Methylobacterium currus: one gene and its partners. The protein of the gene in region 1 interacts with the protein of each later gene in a pairwise test. Links are inferred from orthologs where the notes say so. Each region holds a gene or a part of one and is shown in the gene's direction. Other genes may lie near its edges.

What was found.
Region 2: the proteins of DA075_RS24035 (region 1) and DA075_RS27035 interact in binary tests that used the Escherichia coli proteins (3 or more experiments, as listed by UniProt). The link is inferred for Methylobacterium currus from one-to-one orthologs.
Region 3: the proteins of DA075_RS24035 (region 1) and sfsA interact in binary tests that used the Escherichia coli proteins (3 or more experiments, as listed by UniProt). The link is inferred for Methylobacterium currus from one-to-one orthologs.

Annotation. Positions count from the first base shown.
Region 1 is NZ_CP028843.1:5,201,002-5,204,981, reverse strand. The notes cover bases 722-3,691. They hold DA075_RS24035 (glutamate-5-semialdehyde dehydrogenase), read left to right. Parts: upstream 722-1,546; coding sequence 1,547-2,836; downstream 2,837-3,691. Other genes in these bases: DA075_RS24030 (nicotinate-nucleotide adenylyltransferase), read left to right, coding at 2,878-3,486; DA075_RS24040 (TadE/TadG family type IV pilus assembly protein), read left to right, coding at 722-1,435. Outside these bases: more of DA075_RS24040, read left to right, coding at 38-721; rsfS (ribosome silencing factor), read left to right, coding at 3,792-3,980. UniProt on the Escherichia coli protein: Catalyzes the NADPH-dependent reduction of L-glutamate 5-phosphate into L-glutamate 5-semialdehyde and phosphate. The product spontaneously undergoes cyclization to form 1-pyrroline-5-carboxylate.
Region 2 is NZ_CP028843.1:5,893,899-5,897,697, reverse strand. Bases 708-3,496 are described here. They hold DA075_RS27035 (sulfate/molybdate ABC transporter ATP-binding protein), read left to right. Parts: upstream 708-1,428; coding sequence 1,429-2,565; downstream 2,566-3,496. Other genes in these bases: DA075_RS27025 (TRAP transporter substrate-binding protein), read left to right, coding at 3,485-3,496; DA075_RS27030 (GntR family transcriptional regulator), read right to left, coding at 2,612-3,331; cysW (sulfate ABC transporter permease subunit CysW), read left to right, coding at 708-1,427. Outside these bases: sulfate ABC transporter permease subunit CysT, read left to right, coding at 1-538; more of cysW, read left to right, coding at 531-707; more of DA075_RS27025, read left to right, coding at 3,497-3,799. UniProt on the Escherichia coli protein: Part of the ABC transporter complex CysAWTP involved in sulfate/thiosulfate import. Responsible for energy coupling to the transport system.
Region 3 is NZ_CP028843.1:4,898,886-4,902,710, reverse strand. Bases 717-3,531 are described here. They hold sfsA (DNA/RNA nuclease SfsA), read left to right. Parts: upstream 717-1,677; coding sequence 1,678-2,385; downstream 2,386-3,531. Other genes in these bases: DA075_RS22715 (methyl-accepting chemotaxis protein), read left to right, coding at 3,119-3,531; DA075_RS22720 (hypothetical protein), read right to left, coding at 2,390-2,857; DA075_RS22730 (competence/damage-inducible protein A), read right to left, coding at 755-1,507; gpt (xanthine phosphoribosyltransferase), read right to left, coding at 717-748. Also shown: DA075_RS22740 (transglutaminase-like cysteine peptidase), read right to left, coding at 1-65; more of gpt, read right to left, coding at 242-716; more of DA075_RS22715, read left to right, coding at 3,532-3,825. UniProt on the Escherichia coli protein: Binds to DNA non-specifically. Could be a regulatory factor involved in maltose metabolism.

The DNA of each region.
Region 1 (3,980 bases):
TCACTGCAACCGGTTCGCGGCGGATCGTGCGGCGAGCGTGGTGCTCATTTTCGCCCTCGTCGCTCCCCTCCTGCTCGGCATGGTCGGTCTCGGCATCGACTACGCGTCCTGGGTGCTGCAACGGACGATGCTGCAGCAGGTGGCCGATGCCGCGGCCCTCGCGGTCGCGTCCGATCTCCAGGTGTCCGGCGCGAGCCCGCACCGCATGCAGTCCCTGGCGCAATCCTACGTCGACAGCGCCGTGAAGGTGGAGCGCGGCGACGGGCGGGTCGCCGTGGCGACCGTGGCGGTGATCCGTGAGCGCCCGGGCGGACCCTTCGTGCCGGCCAGGTGGATGCATGGCGAGGTGCCGCCGACCGGGGTCAGGGTGACACTGACCCAGCACAAGCGGGCGATCATGAGCCGTCTGGTGACGCCGCATCTCACCGACATCGCCGTCTCGGCCACTGCCGAGGCTGTCAACTCGTCCAAGCTCTGCGTCTTGGGTCTGGCGTCGGGAGGGATCCAGGCGATCCAATTGAGGAACAGTGCCAGGATCGAAGCCGACGACTGCGTCGTGTACTCCCTGTCACCCAGTGCCGTGGGACTCTCGGGAAGCGATCGGAGCGTCGTCACGGCGACGAGAACCTGCGCGGTCGGCGGCTACCAGGGAGGACATGCGAACTTCAGGCCGCTCCCGGTCACCGGTTGCCCGACCCTCAAGGACCCGCTCGCCGGCCGGCCGGCACCACCGGTCGGAAGCTGCATCGCCAATGACCTGGCGCTCACGGATGGCACCTACACGCTCTCGCCGGGAACGTATTGCGGTGGCCTTTCGATCGGGGGAGGTGCCGAGGTGACGTTGCGACCGGGTATCTACGTGATGAAGGATGGTCCGCTTGTCGTCGGCCCGCCTGGGCAACGGACCGAGGTGGAGACGATCTGCAGGCCACCGTCGCTTACGTTGGGTTTCGTGACGGCGGTAGCGCTAATCAATATCTGCAAACAGGCGATAAATGTCAGAACGCGCGGCTACATGAAGGGAGATGGCGTCGGCTTCTATTTCACGGGCAATATCGCGTGGCCCAAAGTGCGGACCATGCAGCCATTGCTTCTCCAACCGAACTCCGTCGTCGAGCTGACGGCGCCACGCGACGGGGACATGGCTGGCCTGCTGTTCTTCGAGGATCGCGCCGCGCCGGTCGGCCGATCGTTCGAGGTTCTCAGCAACAGTGCGCGGCGCCTCGTCGGCACGATCTACCTGCCGCGAGGTACCTTCTCCGTGCAGACCAATCAGGTGGTGGCCGATCAGTCCGAGTACACCGCGATCGTCGCCAACCAGATCTTCCTGTCGAACAGCCCGCGCCTCGTGATCAACACCCGCTACAGCGCGACCGACGTGCCGGTGCCCAAGGGACTGGGACCGAGGAGCGGCTCGGTCGGACTGGCGAATTGACGCTCCGCTTGTCGCCGCGCTCGCGGGCGTGGCATGAGAAGGGCCCGACCGACGCGCCGCCCGGCAAGGGCGGCCGAAACGCCGCCGTGATGGCGGCCAGGATGACGATCCGTGTCCGTGCTGAGCCTGAAGCCCCGTCCCGAGGATGTCGACGCGCTGATGCGCGAGATCGGCAGGCAGGCCCGCGCCGCCGCCCGCCGGATGGCTCTGGTCCCAGGCCCGGCCAAGGACGAGGCCCTGCGGGAGGCCGCACGCTCCTTGCGCGACGCGGGCGCGGCGATCCTCGAGGCCAATGCCGCCGACATGGCGGAGGCGCGGGCCAAGGGCCTGCCCGCCGCCACCCTCGACCGCCTGGCGCTGAACCCCGCCCGGATCGAGGCGATCGCGCAAGGCCTGGAGAGCGTCGCCGGCCTGCCCGATCCGGTCGGCCGCACCCTCGCGACCTTCGAGCGGCCGAACGGCCTGACGATCGAGCGGGTGGCGACGCCGCTCGGCGTCGTCGGCGTGATCTTCGAGAGCCGCCCCAACGTCACGGCGGATGCCGGCGCGCTCTGTCTGAAGGCCGGCAACGCCGCGATCCTGCGCGCAGGCTCGGAGAGCCATCGCAGCGCCACAGCGATCGCGACCGCGATGGGCGAGGGGCTGACCCGCAGCGGCCTGCCGGCGGATGCGATCCAGCTCGTGCCGACCCGCGACCGGGCGGCGGTCGGCGCCATGCTCACCGGCCTCGACGGCGCCATCGACGTGATCGTGCCCCGCGGCGGCAAGGGCCTGGTGGCCCGGGTGCAGGACGAGGCGCGGGTGCCGGTCTTCGCCCATCTGGAGGGGATCTGCCACGTCTTCGTGCACGCGGCCGCCGACCTCGCCATGGCCCGCACCATCGTGCGCAACAGCAAGCTGCGCCGCACCGGCATCTGCGGCGCCGCCGAGACCCTGCTGGTCGACCGCGCCTGCGCCGGCACCTATCTCAGCCCCCTGGTGACCGACCTCCTGGAGGCCGGCTGTGCCGTGCGCGGCGACGAAGGCGTGCAGGCGGTCGATCCCCGGGTGACGCCGGCGACCGAGGAGGATTGGCGCACCGAGTATCTCGACGCGATCATCTCCGTCCGGGTGGTGGACGGGCTCGAGGCCGCCATCGACCACATCGAATCTTACGGCTCGCACCACACCGACTCGATCCTAACCGAGGACCAGGCGGCGGCGGAGCGCTTCCTGGCGGAGGTCGATTCGGCGATCGTCGTCCACAACGCCTCGACCCAGTTCGCCGATGGCGCCGAGTTCGGCTTCGGCGCCGAGATCGGCATCGCCACCGGGCGGATGCATGCCCGCGGCCCGGTCGGCGTCGAGCAGCTCACCACCTTCAAGTACCGGGTCCGCGGCACCGGGCAGATCCGCCCGTGACGACCTGAAGGCGGGAGGCGCCACGCTCCGGAACCGCGCGCGTGATCGTGCGCCTGCCGCCCCTCGCGCCGGGCCTGCGGGTCGGCCTCTATGGCGGCTCGTTCAACCCGGCCCATGCCGGCCACCGGCATGTCAGCCGGCTGGCCCTGCGGCGCCTCGCCCTCGACCGGATGTGGTGGCTGGTGAGCCCCGGCAACCCGCTCAAGGACCGCAGCCACCTGCCCGACGCCGCCTCCCGCGCCGCGGGCGCCCGGGCGGTGGCGCGCGACCCGCGGATCGCCGTCACCGACTTCGAGGCGGGCCTGGGGGTTCGCTACACCGTCGAGACCCTGACCTGGCTCACCGCGCGGCACCCGGAGGTCCACTTCGTCTGGATCATGGGCGCCGACAGCCTGGCGAGCTTCCATCGCTGGCGCGGCTGGCGCACGATCGCCGCCCGGATGCCCATCGCGGTGATCGACCGGCCGGGCTACACCCTGCGGGCCATGGCGTCCCCCGCCGCCCGGGCGCTCGCGGGCTCGCGCCTCGACGAGGCCGCCGCCCCGACCCTGGCCGACCGGGCGCCGCCGGCCTGGGTCTTCCTCCACGGGCCGCGCAACAGCCTGTCCTCGACGGCTCTGCGCGCCGCCACGGTCCGGTCCACGTCCTGATCGCGGGCGATTGCCAGGGAGCTTGCAAGGGATTTGCGCGGCCCCAGCTTGAAAATTCGCCATCGGTTCGCCACTGTCACCGTCTAATGGCATCGGCACCGCGTATGCCGCGGGCAACATCGTCTCGTGGCGCCACCGGGTGCCTTCATCGACAGGGGCCGGCACTGAACGACGCAATCTCTCACGAAGCTCATGACAACGAGCTTCCCGTGCAGCCCGATGCGCAGGAATCCCGGCAGCAATCCCGGATCGACGCGCCCGAGGCCGCGGACATGAGGTCGGTTGCCCTCGCCTGCCTCGAGGACATGAAGGCCGAGGAGACGGTCGAGATCGATCTCGCCGGCAAGACCTCCATCGCCGACGCCATGATCATCACCTCCGGCCGCTCGCAGCGCCATGTCGGCTCCATCGCCGACAAGGTGATCCAGGAGCTGAAGAGCCGCGGCTTCGGCAATCCCCGGGTCGAGGGCCTGCCGGCCTGCGACTGGGTGCTG
Region 2 (3,799 bases), 690 kb from region 1 along the record:
GGTCGATCTGCCCTTCGCGCTGCCGACGGCGGTCGCCGGCATCGCGCTGGCCAGCCTCTACGCGCCGAACGGCTGGCTCGGCGAGCCCCTGATGGGCCTCGGGATCAAGGTCGCCTATACGCCCCTCGGCATTCTGGTGGCGCTGGTCTTCGTCGGCCTGCCGTTCTGCGTCCGCACGGTGCAGCCGCTGGTGGCCGAGATCGACAAATCGAGCGAGGAGGCCGCCGCGATCCTCGGCGCCTCGCGCTTCCGGGCCCTCGTCACGGTGATCCTGCCGCCGCTGATCCCCGCGATGCTCACCGGCTTCGCCCTCGCCTTCGCCCGGGCGGTCGGCGAGTACGGCTCGGTGATCTTCGTCGCCGGCAACCTGCCTTTCGTCTCGGAAATCGCCCCGCTCCTGATCGTGATCAAGCTCGAGGAGTTCAACTATGCGGGCGCCACCGCCATCGCGGCCGTGATGCTGCTGATGTCCTTCGCCGCGCTCCTCGCCATCAACCTGGTGCAGGATGTCAGCCGCCGCAGGTTCGGGCATGTCTGAGACCGCCGTTCCCTCCATTCGCCCGTCGATCCGCCCCGCTTCAAGCGGGCCGCACGCGGCGCTGACCGAGCCCCGCCCGGTCCGCATCGCCCTGACGCTCGCGGCCGTCGCCTTCCTGGGCCTGTTCCTGCTGCTGCCGCTGGCGGTGGTGTTCGTCGAGGCGCTCAGCAAGGGCGTGGGCGCCTACCTCGCCACCTTCGCCGAGCCGGACGCGCTCGCGGCGATCCGCCTGACCCTGCTCGTCGCGGTGATCGCGGTGCCGCTCAACGTCGTGTTCGGGCTGTGCGCCTCCTGGGCCATCGCCAAGTTCGACTTCCGCGGCCGCAACCTGCTCATCACCCTCATCGACCTGCCGTTCTCGGTCTCGCCGGTGGTGGCGGGCCTGATCTACGTGCTGATCTTCGGGGCGCAGGGGCTGCTCGGGCCGTTCCTGAACCGCCACGGAATCGAGATCATCTTCGCGGTTCCGGGCATCGTGCTCGCCACGGTATTCGTCACCTTCCCGTTCGTGGCCCGCGAGCTGATCCCGCTGATGCAGGACCAGGGCACCACCGACGAGGAGGCCGCGTTGACCCTCGGGGCGAGCCCGTGGCGGGTCTTCCGGACCGTGACGCTGCCCAACGTGCGCTGGGCTTTGCTCTACGGCGTGCTGCTCTGCAACGCCCGGGCGATGGGCGAGTTCGGCGCCGTCTCGGTCGTGTCGGGTCGCATCCGGGGGCTCACCAACACCATGCCGCTGCACGTCGAGATCCTGTACAACGAGTACAACTACGTGGCGGCGTTCGGGATCGCCTCGCTGTTGGCGCTCCTGGCGCTCGTCACCCTGGCGGGCAAGACTTTCCTCGAATGGCGCCACGCGGATGCGCTGGCCGGACGCGGAGCCCACTGAGATGACGGCAGGATTCGCTCCCACCGCCCTGTCCCTGCGCCGCGACGCGCAGGCCCGTCCGGTCGAGGCCGCATCCCCCGAGCGCCTGCGCCATGCCGGCACCGCGGTGCGCGTCGACGGCATCGTCAAGCGCTATGGCGGCCCCGGGCCGGCGGCGCTCGAAGGCGTCAGCCTGGCGATCGAGCCCGGCGAGCTGCTGGCCCTGCTCGGACCCTCGGGCTCAGGGAAAACGACGCTTCTGCGCGTCATCGCCGGCCTCGAGATCCCGGATGGCGGCAGGGTGTTCTTCGGCTCGCAGGACACCACCGACATCGCCGTCCAGCGCCGCGGCGTCGGCTTCGTGTTCCAGCACTACGCCCTGTTCCGCCACCTCACCGTGTTCGAGAACATCGCCTACGGCCTGCGCTCGCGGCCCCGGGCCCACCGCCCGAAGGAGGACGAGATCCGGCGCCGGGTCGAGCGCCTGCTGGAGCTGGTGCAGCTGCCCGATCTCGCCAAACGCTATCCGGGCCAACTCTCCGGCGGCCAGCGCCAGCGCGTCGCGCTCGCTCGCGCCTTGGCCGTCGAGCCCTCCGTGCTCCTGCTCGACGAGCCGTTCGGCGCGCTCGACGCCCAGGTGCGCAAGGACCTGCGCCGCTGGCTGCGCGAGATCCACCGCGAGACCGGCCAGACCACGATCTTCGTCACCCACGACCAGGACGAGGCGCTGGAGCTCGCCGACCGGATCGCGATCCTCAACAAGGGCCGCATCGAGCAGGTCGGCGCGCCGCACGAGGTGCAGGACCACCCGGCCTCGCGCTTCGTGATGTCCTTCGTCGGCGAGACCGCGCGCCTGGCCGCCGATGTCTCGGGCGACGAGGTCCGGGTCGCGGGCCGCCCGGTCATCGCAGCGGAGCCCGGCTGGCCGCAAGGCCCCGTCGATCTCTGCCTGCGGCCGTGGGACCTCACGGTCGGGCAGGGGCCCGGCACGCTGCCGGGCACCGTGCGCGAATGGCGCCGCACCGGGCGGGGCACCGTCGCGGAGATCCTCCTGGATGGTGCCGAGGCGCCGATCGAGGTGAAGGTGACGGACGTCTACGAGCCGGGCGACCGGGTGGCGCTCGCGGTGGGCGCGGCGCGGGTGTTTCCGCGCGGGTGAGCGCGGGGGGCGCTGCCTCCGTCCGGCTCCGCACCCGTGCTTGCGGCTACCGCCTGACCCGCCGGCTCCGCGCCTCCTGCGCGGAAACATCCTCCTGTGCCCGCAGCCGGTCGACGAACACCGTCGCGGCCCGGGCGATGTGCTGGCGCGAGAGACGATCGGCGGTCTCGCCGTCGCCCGCCGCCACCGCCTCGAGGATCGCCGCGTGCTCGTCCCAGATGCGGCGCGGCATCGTCTCGTCCTTGCGCAAGACCTCGCCCATGATCCGCTGCAGGTGGTTGAAGTGCGGCGCCGCCGTCTCGACGATGATCGGGTTCTCGGCGATCTCGCCGAGGAAGCGGTGGAAGGCGATGTCGGCGGCGATCAGCTCTGCGACCGAGCCGGCTTCCGCGGCGGCGCGTCCCGCCGCCACCAGGGGCGGGCCCTCCCGGCCGGCGCGGGCGGCGTTGCGCTCGGCGGCGAGCCGGCTCGTCAAGCCTTCGAGCACGCCGCGCACCTCGTAGAGGTTCTGCACGAACGAGGCTTCGAGCGGCGCCACCACCAGCCCGCGGCGTGGCGCGTCGCGCACGATGCCGTGGTTGCGCAGGAGCAGGAGCGCCTGCTGCACCGGCTGGCGCGAGACGCCGTAGGCATCGGCCAGCTCGTCCTGGATCAGACGCGCGTTCGGCGCCAGACGGCCTTCCGTGATCTCGCTGAAGATCGCCCCGTAGACCTGCTCGACGAGCCGGTGGCGCGTCAGGCTGCGGGCGTCAGACTCGCCGGCCATGGCCGGAACCCCTTTCACGCAAAAACCCCTCCCAGACGTGTTGCGCAAACCGGGCGCCCGTGCAATACCGAATTCGAAATTCAAATTCCGAATTCAATGAAGGTCGCGGTCGAGAGAGGCCGACGGCTCCGGAATTTCCGAGGGAGAAACGCCATGACCGATCCCTGGATGTCTCGCCCACGCTCGGCGAGTCTCCACCGGCGGCACCTGCTGGCCTCCGGCCTCGGTGCCGCCGCCGCGCTGGCCGCCGGATTCCCGCGGCCGGCCCTGGCGCAGGGACAGAAGCTCGCCTTCAAGCTCGGCACCGACCTGCCGGTGCCGCACCCGGTCAATGTGCGCCTCAAGGAGGCGATCGCGGCGATCGCCCAGGAGACGAGTGGCGCCGTCGAGATCAGCCTGTTTCCGTCGAACCAGCTCGGGAGCGACTCGGACATGCTGTCCCAGATCCGCTCCGGGGCGCTCGAACTC
Region 3 (3,825 bases), 300 kb from region 1 along the record:
GCCGTGAGCATCGCCGTGCCGCCGACCAGAACCCGCTTCACCTGCTGCCCGAAACCCGTGGTCATCTGCGCCATCCCCTTCGTTACGAAGGAGAATGGCTCCCGACCTGCTCGGCCGCACTGAAATGGATCCGCGCAATTTTATCGATCGGCCTGCTCGGCGGGCGGCGCCGCGGACAGGGCCAAGACCTCGCTCAACTGGTCCGGCACATTCGCCGGACCGCGTTAGGGGATCGATGACCTTAACCGGACGTTCCGGGCTGGATCGGCGCCTGGTAGGTCAGGCCCATGTCCCATGGGAAGTAGATCCAGGTGTCCTGGCTGACTTCCGTCACGAAGGTGTCGATCAGCGGACGGCCGGCGGGCTTGGCGTAGACCGTGGCGAAGTGGGCCTCCGGCAGCATCGCCCGCACCACCTGGGCGGTCTTGCCGGTGTCGGTCAGGTCGTCGAGGACCAGCACGCCGCGGCCCTGGCCGTCGCCGATGGCCCGGATGCTCGGGGCCACGTCCTTGAGCACCGTGAGGGCGCCCTGCTCCTGGTAATCGTGGTAGCTCGCCACGCACACCGTCTCGATCAGCCGGATGCCGAGCTCGCGCGCCACGATCGCGGCCGGCACCAGGCCGCCGCGGGTGATGCAGACGATGGCCTCGAACGGGCCGGCGCCGGCGAGCCGCCAGGCCAGCGCCCGGGCGTCGCGGTGGAACTGGTCCCAGGAGACCGGGAAAGCCTTGTCGCTCGGAGCAGCCATGGCGGTTCAGTTCCGTTCGGCCTGGAGGCGCGAGACCAGCGCCTCGATCTCGGCGCGCGCCGCGGCCAGGGCCTCCGGCTCGCGCCCGCGCACGACGATCTGGTTGCGAAAACCCGCCGCGGTCATCGACGGGTAGGAGCCGATCGAGACGCCAGGATGCGCCTTGGCGATGAGCGCCAGCCCTTCGGCGTAGCCGCCCTCCGGCAGGTTGCCGGCCTCGATCGTCTCGGCGCTCACCCGCGCGCCGGTCTTCAGCCGCGGGGCGACCGAGTCGAGCATCGCCTGCATGATCGACGGCACGCCCGCCATCACGATCACGTTCTCGATCATGAAGCCCGGCGCCTTCGAGATCGGGTTCTCGATCAGCTCGGCCCCGAACGGGATGCGGGCCATGCGCAGGCGGGCCTCGTTGAGATCCTCCGGCTTGATCCGCTCGAGCAGCATCGCCTTCGCCTGCGGGTCGACGTCGATCCCGACGCCGACGGCTTCAGCCACGCAATCGGCCGTGATGTCGTCGTGGGTCGGCCCGATCCCGCCGGTGGTGAACAGGTAGGTGTAGCGGCCGCGGAGCGCGTTGACCGCCGCCACGATCTCCTCGGCCACGTCCGGCACCACCCGCACCTCGCGCAGGTCGATGCCGGAATTGGTCAGGTACTCGGCGATGTAGCCGATATTCTTGTCCTTGGTGCGTCCGGACAGGATCTCGTCACCGATGACCAGGATGGCGGCCGTGACCGGGGCGGGGCTGGCGTCAGGCATCTGGAGGGTCTTCTTCTGTGCTGCCCGCCGCCGCGGCGGCAGCAGGGGTGGTGCCCGCCTTATCGCGGCGCCACCCGGGGCTCAAGCGTGACACCCCGGCGCTCTCCGGGTTAAGCGCCGGGAATGCCCATCGCGTCCGTCGTCCCATTCGGCTTCCCATTCGGTTTCCCATGCGCTTTCCCGGCCCGCTGACCGAAGGGCGGCTGGTCCGCCGCTACAAGCGCTTCCTCGCCGATGTCGAAATGGCGGATGGCCGCCTCGTCACCGCGCATTGCGCCAATCCGGGAGCGATGCTGGGCCTCGTCGAGCCCGGCCGGCCGGTGCTGCTCTCGGCCTCGACCAACCCGGCCCGCAAGCTCGCCTGGTCCTGGGAGCTGGTCGAGGCCGACCTGCCCGGCGGGCCGCAATGGGTCGGCATCAACACCGCCCGGCCGAACGCCCTGGTGGCCGAGGCGTTTCACGAGGGGCGCCTGTCCCCGCTTTCCGGCGCCACGTCCTGGCGTGCGGAGGTCGCCTATGGCCGTGCGAGCCGCGTCGATTTCCTGGCCGGCGATGCGGCCGGGCCCATCCATGTCGAGGTGAAGAACTGCCACCTGATGCGCCGGCCCGGCCTCGCCGAGTTCCCGGATTGCGTCGCCGCCCGCAGCGCCCGCCACATGGACGAACTCGCCGAGGTGGTGCGCCTGGGCGGGCGCGCCGTGGTGATCTGGGTGGTGCAGATGCGGGCGGAGCGGTTCGCCGTCGCGGGCGACCTCGATCCGGGCTTCGACGCCGCGTTCCGGCGCGCCCGGGCGGCCGGGGTGGCGGCGCACGCCTTCACCTGCCGGATCGACCGGAACGCGGTGACGATCGGGACGGAGATCCCGATCGTCGAATGACATCCTACCAGCGTCCGGGGCCGGGCTCGTCGTCCCAGTGCCGGTGGCGGTGCCAGGGCGGCGGACCGCCCCACCGGGGGCCGTCGCGGTAGCCGCCCTCCCGGTCGCCGGGACCTTCGTCGCAGACCCGCACCCGCCGCACCACCTCGTCCCCGTCCGGGTCGATGCGGCGCTTGACGAAGACCCGGCAGGATTCGGGGCCATGGACGAAGCGCGGCGGGGGAGGAGGAGGCGCGCGCCACTCGCCCCGGCCCTCGAAGCGGGGCGGCGGATCCTCGTCGAGATCGGCCGCGGCGGCCGGACCGGCAAGCGCGAGGAGGGCGAGGGCGCCGAGGACGAGGCGGGCGGTCGGGCGCGGGGGGCGCACGGTCATGGCGGGCGACTCTTCGGTGGCGATCTTGGCTGGCGAAGCCGCCTCGGCCGTCAGGACTGGCCTGGCGGGCGGGACGGGGGCGGTGATGACCGCCGGCATGGGGGCATCCTCGTGCGCCCGCGTTGAACCGCGGCTGAAGCGGCCGTTGCCCGGCAGACAGGTTTTCGGCGAGCGGCGGGGCGGAGGACCGGGCGCGCCGGTCACGGCGGGATCGCCAGTCAAGCACACCAGCGATATATGCCGCAAGGACATGCGGGATCTCGCTCCAGAATGACGCAGAACCGATCGGTAACTCCCCTGCGGTAAGCATCGGTTAGAGACGCAGATCTCCCCTCGCGCCGATCCCGGGATACGCCATTCGTGACCATCAAGAGGCTTCTTTTCTCATCCATCGTGGCGATCGGCGCGATCGCCTGCGCCCTGGCGGCCACATTGGCGTTCCTCCACCGGTCCCGGATCACGGAGATCGACGGTGGCCTGCGCCGCGTCGACATCGTGCGGGCGATCGCGGCGATCCCGCAGGCCGTCAACATCGAGCGCGGCCTGACGGGCCTGATGCTGCCGACGGCGTCGCTCGACGAGGCCACGCGCCATGCCGGGCTCGCCGATCTGCGCCGCCGCTCGGACGAGACCGTGGCCGTCTTCCGCCAGGCGGTCGAGGCCAGCGCCGCGACGCTGCCGGAGGCGGCCTCGCTCCGGGCGAAGGCCGCGGAGATCGAGGCCGCCTTCGGGGCGGCCCGCCGGTTGGCCCAGGCCCGGTTCGCCCTGCCGCCGGAGCAGCGCGGCGATGCCATCGACGCCTTCACCAAGGCGATGGGGTCGGTCGGCGGCATCGCCGTGACGACGGCGGCCGACGTGACGCGCGATCTCGCCGCGATCGATGGCCGGGCCCATCGCTGGATGCAGATCGCCGCGGCGGCCGGCGAGCTGCGCGACATCGGCGGACGGCTGGCCGGCCTGCTCCAGAACTTCGTCGTCCTTCGCAAGCCGGTGACGCCCGCGCAGCGGATCGAGTTCTGGACCTTCCAGGGCCGCGTCGACCAGCTCCTCGCCGGGCTCGGGAAGGC